3 regions of the Leptospira koniambonensis genome follow, and region 2 is predicted to be linked to each of the others. Evidence: riboswitches for the same ligand, from Rfam matches in the RefSeq annotation. Region 2 holds a riboswitch; each other region holds the start of a gene.
The links. A riboswitch is a leader RNA that binds a small molecule or an ion and turns the genes downstream of it on or off. The one in region 2 is predicted to bind cobalamin.
Positions count from the first base shown of each region.

Region 1 (3,279 bases), on a different contig from region 2:
TCTAGTCGCTCTTTCTCATTCTCTGATCGATGCAGGTGCAGACTTATTTATTGGACATGGTCCTCATTTGCCTAGAGCATTCGAATTATATAAAGGAAAACTGATCGCTTATTCTTTAGGAAACTTTTTAGGATATAGAGTATTCTCTACGAAAGGATACGGGGGTTATTCTTTGGTCTTGGAAGCAGATTTAGATAAACAAGGGAATTTTATCAAAGGTAAGATCCATCCATTACAATTAAGCCAAAATGGAATTCCTGCTCCAGATCCAGACGCTAAGACTACTGAACTCATCCAATCTTTGACTAAATCTGATTTTCCAGGAAAAGGACCTAAGTTCCAATCTGATGGAAGTTTCCATCCTTAATTGAAGTTTGCCTTGTAGGAATTCCTAGAGCGACATTCTAAAATAAAAAAGCCGATGTAGGAATTCCCGCATCGGCTTTCTACTTAATAAAACCTTAACGTAAATTATTCGGTTTTGCTAGCTGGTTCCAATGCACCCGCAGGAGCTTTGAAGTTGATCTCATAAATATCATAATGAGAATCTCTCAAGCCAGTTACATAAGCTACAGAAACTCCTAAGAAATATCTAAGACCGAATTTAAGAGTGTTTGTCGCAAAGGTTGCGATCTCTTCGTCAGTGACTGAAAATGGATGAACTTTATTTCTGGTCTCATCCAGATATAATCCTTCCCAGGTTCCGATCATAACTCCTTTATATTCTAAACTTAGAATACGTCCAGTAACGGAAAAATTTCTTTTTCCTCCGGATTTATTTTTGCTTACAATCTTATCAGGTAGACCTTTAGGAAGAGATCTTTCTTGGAGTTGTGCTCCTACCACTTCGTATTTGGAAGATAAAGCGATTGCCTCGAATCTGTGGATCCTGTATTGGACCAAAATTTCTTGGTTTAAATTTTTACTTAAAAAATTCACTACGTCTGCGTTTTCAGGACGTACGCTGAATTCGATCTTTTGTTTTGCAGGAACAAAACATTCGTCCTTCATTTCATCACAAGCTTCTGAATCGTTTATAGTATAAACTTCAATAAGACCTTCGTAAGATTCAAAGATGACCCCTCTGCTTTCGAATTGGATCAATTTTGCAACTGTCCAACCTTCGGAATAAGTTCCGGCTGCTGATAAGGATGAGGTAGTTAAAAGAAAGATCCCTAATAGAAGAAATCTTAAGGATGGAATTCGTTTCATTCGAGTTCGGTGCTCCATATTATGTAGGTAGACCCCAAGCTGTTTCCTTTGGGGCACGAATTCGTGAATCCTTTCCGGTTTTTATCTTACATCAAGAAAATATTTCTTTCTGAATTTGAAAATGTAGGAACTCCAATATCCGATATTAAGTAAAACCTTGGCCGCCTCTTCGCTACGCGAAGACCGGGCTGCTCTGGGTTCGCTGGCGCTCATCCGGGCTTTGCCCGGATTAAAGCCCTTCGCATCCCTGGCGGGGATTCTGGATTAAAAACCTTCGCGGTCTTGGCGCCTTGGCGTGACTCAAAAGTCGCTGTATTTGCGTCTCACACAAAGCCGCGAAGTTGAGAAGATATACATTGTAGGAGTTCCTACATGGCAAACAAACTCTGTGAGCTCTGTGTTCTCCGTGCGAACCTGAGCTCCTTTTTGAGATTGCCCCTCCGACTTGGGTTGGGAACCTGGTCCTTGCAAGTAGATCGGAAAAGGGAATCCGGTGAAAATCCGGAGCTGTACCCGCAGCTGTAAACGCCTAAACGGTCGGACAAAACCACTGTCGAAAGACGGGAAGGGTCCGAACCTTCGCGTGAGTCAGAAAACCTATCAGAGCTGCTTTCAATTCTCTGGCTTTCGGGAGTTAAGGCCTCAATGCACAAAAGACCCAAACGATTCGGAAAGATACTTCATCTAGGGCTTTTTTTATTTTCTGTCCAAGTATTTTCTCAAGAATCCCAGAAGACTGAAACTTCCACTGTCAAAGTAGTAGGAAAGACCAGTTCAAATTCTCAGCCTGAAAATTTCAGAAAGAACCCAACAGGTTTCCAGACTTCTATCGATCTGGACCAATACAATGCACGTTATACGAATCTTCCGGATGTTTTAGAAAGAGAAGCAGGAGTCAGGATCAGAAGATACGGCGGATTAGGTTCTTATTCTACTCTTTCTCTTAGAGGAACAAATCCGAACCAAACCAGGATCTTTATAGATGGAGTTCCTTTTAATAATGCGCAAGGTGGAGAGGTAAACCTTGCGGATCTTCCCTTTGACAATTTACAAAGTATAGAAGTATATAGAAGTGGCGCGCCCGTCGGGTTTTCTGGTTCGGCAATCGGCGGAAGTGTAAACTTAGTTACAAGAACTGGATCTGGCCCTCCTAAAACTCGCGTAAATATAGGCGCGGGAAGTTTTAATACGGGAAAGGGCAGCATAACGCATACAGGAACTTACGGTGGAATTGGGACCAGTGTATTCTTGCTGGGAGAAAAATCCGACCAAAACTTTTCCTTCTTAAACAATCATGGGACCGTGCTCGTCAATCCTCTGGATGATACGATTGATAGAAGAAGAAATGCCCAATATGAAAGAACTTCTGGTATGATCGGTCTGAGCGGTGATATCGGAGCTACAAAGATCAAGTTTTGGAATGATCTGAATTATAGATTTCATGGAATTCCTGGACCTGCAAGTAACCAAACACAGAAAGTTCATCGAAGATATCTTAGAAATACTTCTTCCCTCGGAACGGATACAAAAGGTTTATTTGATGGGTTATTAAGGCTTGAAACTCGGATGTTTACTTCATTCACGAATGATGATCTTTTTGATCCTAAATCTGAATTTTCCAAAGGTACTCCCAACTCGACTGCTTATATGGGGCAATCCGGATTTCAGGTAACTCCTACTTTTTATTTATTAGAATATTATCAAATTTTGAAATTCCATGCAGGTATTGAAAGAGAGACTTTCGAAAGGTCCAGAAGTACACCTCAAAATATAGATCTGAAATATGAACCTGGAAAGGCTAGGACTTATACCACTTTTCAAGTAGAGGACGAGTTTAGATTCTTGGATGGAAAATTAATTTTGACTCCAGGAGTTTCTTGGGATTCTTATAAGGATAAATTTCAATCAGACGAACCTTGGTATAGAAAACAAGATCCGTTTGCTTCTGCCATAAAAACTACAGAGTTTTCGAATCCTAAAGCAGGACTTCTGTGGAGGTTTTGGGAAAAAGAAAATTATTCTTTAGAATTCAAATCTAATATCGCTAGACAATATAGGATCCCAAGC
Region 1 is NZ_RQFY01000012.1:225,275-228,553, forward strand. It holds gene EHQ52_RS18960 (CapA family protein) at 1-367, shown strand, start outside; gene lsa26 (surface adhesion protein Lsa26) at 472-1,212, opposite strand; cobalamin riboswitch at 1,655-1,831, shown strand; gene EHQ52_RS18970 (TonB-dependent receptor) at 1,858-3,279, shown strand, end outside.
Region 1: it holds a riboswitch for cobalamin, as region 2 does, so the genes downstream of both, EHQ52_RS18970 (TonB-dependent receptor) here and EHQ52_RS08320 (LIC13354 family exoprotein) in region 2, are expected to answer to the same signal.

Region 2 (3,279 bases):
TTGATCGCAGAGCTTAGAGCGGCCTCCACTGTTCCGGTAATTTCGCCGGTATGTTCTCCCGCAAAGAAGATACGATCATATGGTTTTCTTAAAATGATCTCTGATCCAAAACTTCCTGGCGGGAATTCTGCGATCCCGTTCGGCACGTAATCCTTTTTACTTTCCGTAAAATAGAATCTTTGGATTTGCAGATCCTTCTTCAAACCCAAGCGCTCCAGAGTAAGACGAATATATTCTACCTTTTGGTCTTGGTTGGCAGAATCAAATACAGAGAATCTGTCCCCGTTTGCGATCACTCCTAAAACCTTATCTGAAGTATCAGACTTGGTTCCTGCATCATATAAAAATTGAGCCGCAGCATCAGAATGAACTGCAAATGGAGAAGATTCCCAAGGAGATTCTTTTAATACCAAAAACAATTTATAAATTTGAGAATAACGAACTCTTAAAGCTGCCAAAAGTTTTTCTTTATCAAGACCTGGATTCCATTTTACATTAGAGATTTGATTCGCAGGTAAAGTGCAGATACAAGTAGAACCGTTAAATTTTCTTCCAGAAGCAGTAGTGACCGTAACTCCAGTGGAATCCTGATCTACAGAAAGAACTGGATCTGAAAAAACAAACTCAGTGTTTTCTATATTCATCACCAAGGTTTTGGCGATGTTTTCCATTCCACCTTCTATCTTGCTATTCCTTTGAGGAAATTGTGCAAGATCGCTTAAAACTTTTTCAGCGGACAGAACTCGGATACTATCTCCATAATGAAGAGAAAGTTTATGACCAAGTAAAGTTAGATCTTCAGGACTAACTCCTTGGTATACTAGATAATTATAAATGCTAATACGATCTAATGCTTGCTGTTGTGCAGTATCTAATTTAGAATTTTGTGATACTAATTTACTTAAGATCTCTTGCGATTTTGAAGAAAGTTCCCAGGTACCTGCTTTTTTATAAGTTCCTAAAAACAGATCCGGAGCCAAAGGAGAAGATTGTAATTTTAATCCTAATTCTCTAACTAAACTGCGAACTGTTTTATCTTCAGAAGAGACCCATTCAGCTCCTAGATCCACAACATGACCGGAAGGATCTTGTATGGATCTAACTCTTCCCCCCACCCTATCAGTGGCTTCTATCAGAGTTACTTTACTTCCTGTTTTTCCTAAGATGTATGCTGAATAAAGTCCGGAGAGTCCGCCGCCAAGTATGATTACTTTTTTTCCAGAATTTGTATTCTGAGCGGATAAATTTCCCTTACGACTTCCTAACAAAGCAGCGGTAGTTAAAATTCCGGCTTTCAGAAAAGTGGATCGGGTAATTTTCATCGGATTCCTCTTTGGAAGTTTTATTAGAACTCTCTCTTTTATTTTCGGTCTATGAAAGATCTTTCCCGAATTTTTTGCGAAGTAGAATGTCTCATCGATATGAAATTATGTACCGAATCCTTCCTATTTGTTCTTATGCTTTAAATATCGCTGATTTATCCTGATATTGCAAGGAATAGATGACTTTTGTATCCTAATACTTTTTCCCTTGCCAGCGGAAGTGCTAAACCAAAACCTGGAATTACGCTTTCAGGGAGGAAGTCGGGTGTAAATCCCGCGCTGACCCGCAACTGTGATGTCCGTTTTAAACGGAATAAGCCAGATCTTCCCCGCGATACTTTAACCTCGAGGTTGGGGGGTATCGTAAATCTCGCTCTTTAGCGCATCCGCGCTTTCTGCGATGGGGCCCCGAAAGCTAAAATGTCGGGGCTCTCGAACGGAAAAAGAAAACACAGCAAATACCAAATTGTTCTGATCTTTATAAGATCAATGATCGACTAACGTTATATTGCTTATATTTTCTTTTTCTGCGACATCCGGCAGAAATCAGGAGAGAAAAATGAGAAAATTCAAAAGAATGGCTGCTCTAACGTTTGCAGTATGTTCGCTATTCGTATTCGCTAATTGTTTTGATCTGGGCGAATCCAGCAAGTCAGACAATCAAAACGTTCTTGCCTTAGTAGCTGTAGCAGGATTAAACCCACTCGCAGGTAACTATAATTATTATAATGGAACTCCAGATTATCCAGGTGGGACCTTTACCGCAGCTGGAAACGTAGTTGTTGGAACATATAATATTTCTCTTTCACTCGTAGCGCAAACTATGTTCGACGAAACATTTGGCAACAGCTACTTATACGGAGAAATTCAGGAAATCGACACGAATAAAAAAGTAGTTTATGTTCGTTTTACTTCTGCTTCTTCCTTTTCCCAAGGAAATTATGCGTGGCTAAGATGGATGGTTAAAGACGGTAAAACATATGTTTGTCCAGATCTTTCAGATGTTTCCACTCAAACAACATTAGCATCAGCAAAAGATGATGATCTAGATTTTTATTCCGATACGAATGATATCAATGCAGGTTGTGGTTTGAATAGCGGCTTTGATCCGGCTCCTTGGAGCAGACTCGAATCTCAAAACTGATATAAGTCGGATAACGGGAGGAAAATGTAAATGTTCAGACTTAAGAATATCATTCAAATTTATGTAATGTTTACTTGTTTCTCTTTAAGTTTTATCAGTTGTGATGATTCTAAAAGTTCTTCCGGTATGGAGGCCCTTCTTGCTTTAGGAATAGGAGGGCCCGGATTCTTAAGTGCTTGCGATCAAAGAACTCCCGAATCAGGTCGTGGGATTTTTGTAGCGGACGAGATCATTTCAGCTCCGACAAGCAATGGTATTGGATTTAAAGATTCGGATTGTTCAGTGGACGGTATTCGCGGAGAAGGAAACTTTAACGGTTCTCTTGACGTGTATAGTTTAGAAGCTTCCGGAATCGGATCTTCAATTATACTTAGATGGTCAGGAGTAAAGGTACTTCCTGCAAGCGGTATCGATTTTATAGTTTATGAAAACCCTTTCTTCGTTGGAGTTCAAAATAACTCGAACTCCTTCGATAATGTTTTTATGGAGCCTCTAATAGTAGAGGTAGGCAATGACTTAACGAATTGGTGCGGATGGGATCCAACCTATACCAACTCAGATCCAAATACTTTTGTAGGAAATCCTATATACTGGAATCGATTCGCGGGAATCACTCCGTTCGTCTATAACCAAGACTCTAATCCAATGACTGTCTCCGAAGTTTTCGATACGGATATTGTAAACGGAGGTGGGGGTGGAGACGGTTTCGATTTAGCAGATCCTAATTTTGGAAACTCTGGTTCTGGTTGTAATGGAACGTTAAAAAACGAGATCCAAACGAATGGATTTACTTATATTAAAATATCAGCAGCT
Region 2 is NZ_RQFY01000004.1:922,496-925,774, reverse strand. It holds gene EHQ52_RS08325 (flavin monoamine oxidase family protein) at 1-1,322, opposite strand, end outside; adenosylcobalamin (AdoCbl) riboswitch at 1,562-1,688, shown strand; gene EHQ52_RS08320 (LIC13354 family exoprotein) at 1,882-2,466, shown strand; gene EHQ52_RS08315 (LIC_13355 family lipoprotein) at 2,497-3,279, shown strand, end outside.

Region 3 (3,279 bases), on a different contig from region 2:
TCCGGTCTTAATTTGGAAGCCATCTCCAAAGTGTCTGGAAGAAGAGGGCTGGTGATCCCTATAAAGGAAGGAAGAACAAAGGAGAAATGATTTCCTTCTTGGAATAAACGAACTGTTTTATAAAAGTCACCGTTTGCATCCGGATCAGAGGAACCTCTGTTTACTATGATCACGCCTGTCTTAGAGGATTGCTCTTTGTTTAAAGGTGAAAACTCTTCTGCACGTTTCCTAAGCAAAGATACCATTTTAGAATGGATACCTAAACTATTTGCTATCTTATAAGAATGATCCGGGAACTCCGATTTAATTCTGTCCAACACGACCGGAATATCATTTTTAATATGACCAGATGTGTATAGAAACAAAGGAAATATTATAATATTTGAATACTCTTCACTAAGATCTCTGAGCGCAGTTTCCAGATCGGGTTTTGCAAGTTCTACATAAGCGTAGGAAATTTTTAGATCAGGCCGAGTGCATGAATATGCTTCTACCAATGAAACGAATTCTAGATTGGAATTTGTTTCTCTACTGCCGTGACCCAGCACCAGAACTGCAATTTTAGGTTTCATTTGAATCCTAATACCTGCTTTGGCTTCCAGAATAGAAAAAATAAAGAGGATAATAAATACCAGAAGATCAAATTTGTGAGTAAGGTCACATATTCGAATTGGTTTCTTAACTCTTTGGGAGCAGCAAAATCTTCTGAAATTTCAGGCACACCAATATAAAATGGAAGTCCTACAAAGAATAATACCGTTACTAAAACGAATGCCCATTTTAGTAATCTATGAAGATTTAAATAAGTTAGAAGGACTTTAGATCCTAAAACACCAACTAAGCTGGAACCGACACAAAGATACCACCAAGCCTGCCTTTCTAGATAATCATAAGCCCCGGATGCTCTTCCTGGTAATTCAGGAGGAAGTCCTACAAATGGGATCCCGAAAAATATTAGAAATCCACCGATGGTAAATAAGAAGCTTAGGAAAATCGCCTTGGAGATTGAAGGGTTTTCCAAAAATCCAAATGGAGGGAATAAGACCATCCAAACGGAAACTAAAACCCCAAAAGAAATCCCGAGTAGAACAGAACCAATAAATGTTCCTAAGTTTCTTTTTTGCCAAAGACTATCTTTCTCGGCTACTTCAGTGGGATTAGATTGTTCTTTTGTGTGAGAATGACCTTCTCCATGGGAGTGAGAGTGAACATGCGTATGTCCAGCATTAGAATTTTCTGATGCTGATTTGGATTCGAACTTCTCTGCTTCTAATATGAGAGGAAGATTCCAAGCGCAAACCAAGATCCCTAAAACAAGGCCAGACACCAGACCGGAAAATATCCCGGCCCGTAAAAGATCAGAAAGATCTGATCTTAATGGCATGGAAAACCGGTAGAATGTCTTATATCATGAAATGTATCGTGCAAATACACCATAGGTTCCAGGCCTACTGCATAGATTGTAGAGAAAGCAAGAAACCCAACCAAAACTAGAAAGGAACCACTAAGCCATAATCTGGCTCCCAAAAAATCCTTCGAAACGGAAATCGAGCGCATAAAAATCCCTCCTAAGAGATCTTCACCTAACAAGATATAAGCGATAGTAAGACACGAAAGATCGCGCCAAAGCATCGTATGAACAAAAAATTTTGAGTTTAGTTACGCGATTGTCTTACATCCGAGACTGGATCACGTAGCTTCAGGATTTTTGTAAGGCGTTTTCTGACTCGAGATCATCCTACTCAGCACGTCTTCCCAGGTTTTACAACCCAGTGACATCTTGTGCCTTTTGTCCCTCTTACAGCGGCGGGTACCGTGACGGAATTGCACCGTCTTCCCATAGATGTGGACATCTATGTTCCTACAAAAATAGTCTGAGATTTCAGGATCTATTTAGGTGAGTGATTTTGTATAGTATTTTATTTTCGATCGAGCAAAATTCTCTAGACCCCGCTTCTACCTTCCAATCTTTACGAATAGGTTTCATAGAGTTTCCTTAAAAGACTGCAGTTATACTTTTTGTTTTTTCTTATCCAGCCTGGACTGGGCAGCTTTTAATTCAGAATCAGTAAGTCTGATACTGAATTCAGGAAAATGTCTAAATAGAAAATATTGAAGCCAAGAATCCCAACCTGTGTATCCAATGAACTTATTGTTTGGGATCCATTTTAGGATTGCCTTTGCTACTGAATCGATTGCATGAACTCTATTTAACGCGGAACCCATTTCGATCTCTTTACTCAATTCAGGTTTATCAGTATTTTCTTTTTCTAAACCAGGAGTGTCAGTTGTAGGAGGAAGGAATAATTTTACCTTAACTCCATGAAGCATCATCTCTTGGCGGAAACCTTGAGCAAAACCTACGATCGCAAACTTACTCGCAGAATAAGCTCCGTATCCATAGATAGAAAAAAATGCAAGAGTGGAGGCTAAGAATACAATCTCTCCGCTTTTTTGTTTGGAAAAATGATCACTAAATGCGAGTGCGCTGTTTACATGACCGAAAAAGTTTACATCCATTAGATTTCTATAAACTTCGTCATCAAGGTCGGAAGCTTCTCCGGCCTTAGCAAAACCACTGCTACAGATTAAAAGGTCTAATCCACCTAAAGTCTCGATTGCCTTTTTGGCCTCTTTTTCGAGGGCTTTTTTATCAGAAACATCCAAAACTGCGAATCCAAAAACAGCTGTTGGAGCTCCTACAGACTTTAACTCTTGGACAGTCTTTTCTAAGTTAGATTTTCCTCTGGCAGAAACGATTACACTTGCTCCTGCCTTTGCTAATTGGATCGCAATTCCTTTGCCTATGCCCGCGGAACCACCTGTTATAAATACTTTTTTGCCTTTGTATCTGCTGAATGACATGTTTAAAAATTCTCTTCGATGCGGGCAAGATTTCCTTTTTTAGGAAACTATTCAATCTAATTCGAAACTTTTTACATAAAGAATTAGAGAACTTGTTCCAAAATTTTAAATTCCTGGTTTGGTCCCAAAACAAATCTTGCCTTTTCATTCCCATGATACCGAATACGGAAGAATTCAAGGCTCAAGATGTATCCGATACCTTTACTGGAAAATTTAAGGAAGAAAGTCCCAAGTTTAGAAAAAAATTGGGACCGTTATACTTCCATGTTAAAAGAAAAGAAGGTCCCAGCAAAAACAGAACTTATCAAAAGAGGGGTTTACACTAAAAACATATTCATTGTTAAGAAAGGATGCCTGCGATTAAAATTTGAAGATAAAGGCCGTGATATCACTATCGCATTTTTCCCTGAGAAC
Region 3 is NZ_RQFY01000001.1:502,033-505,311, reverse strand. It holds gene EHQ52_RS02315 (CbiX/SirB N-terminal domain-containing protein) at 1-572, opposite strand, end outside; gene EHQ52_RS02310 (CbtA family protein) at 569-1,384, opposite strand; gene EHQ52_RS02305 (CbtB domain-containing protein) at 1,375-1,557, opposite strand; cobalamin riboswitch at 1,697-1,880, opposite strand; gene EHQ52_RS02300 (SDR family NAD(P)-dependent oxidoreductase) at 2,011-2,865, opposite strand; gene EHQ52_RS02295 (Crp/Fnr family transcriptional regulator) at 3,052-3,279, shown strand, end outside.
Region 3: it holds a riboswitch for cobalamin, as region 2 does, so the genes downstream of both, EHQ52_RS02305 (CbtB domain-containing protein) here and EHQ52_RS08320 (LIC13354 family exoprotein) in region 2, are expected to answer to the same signal.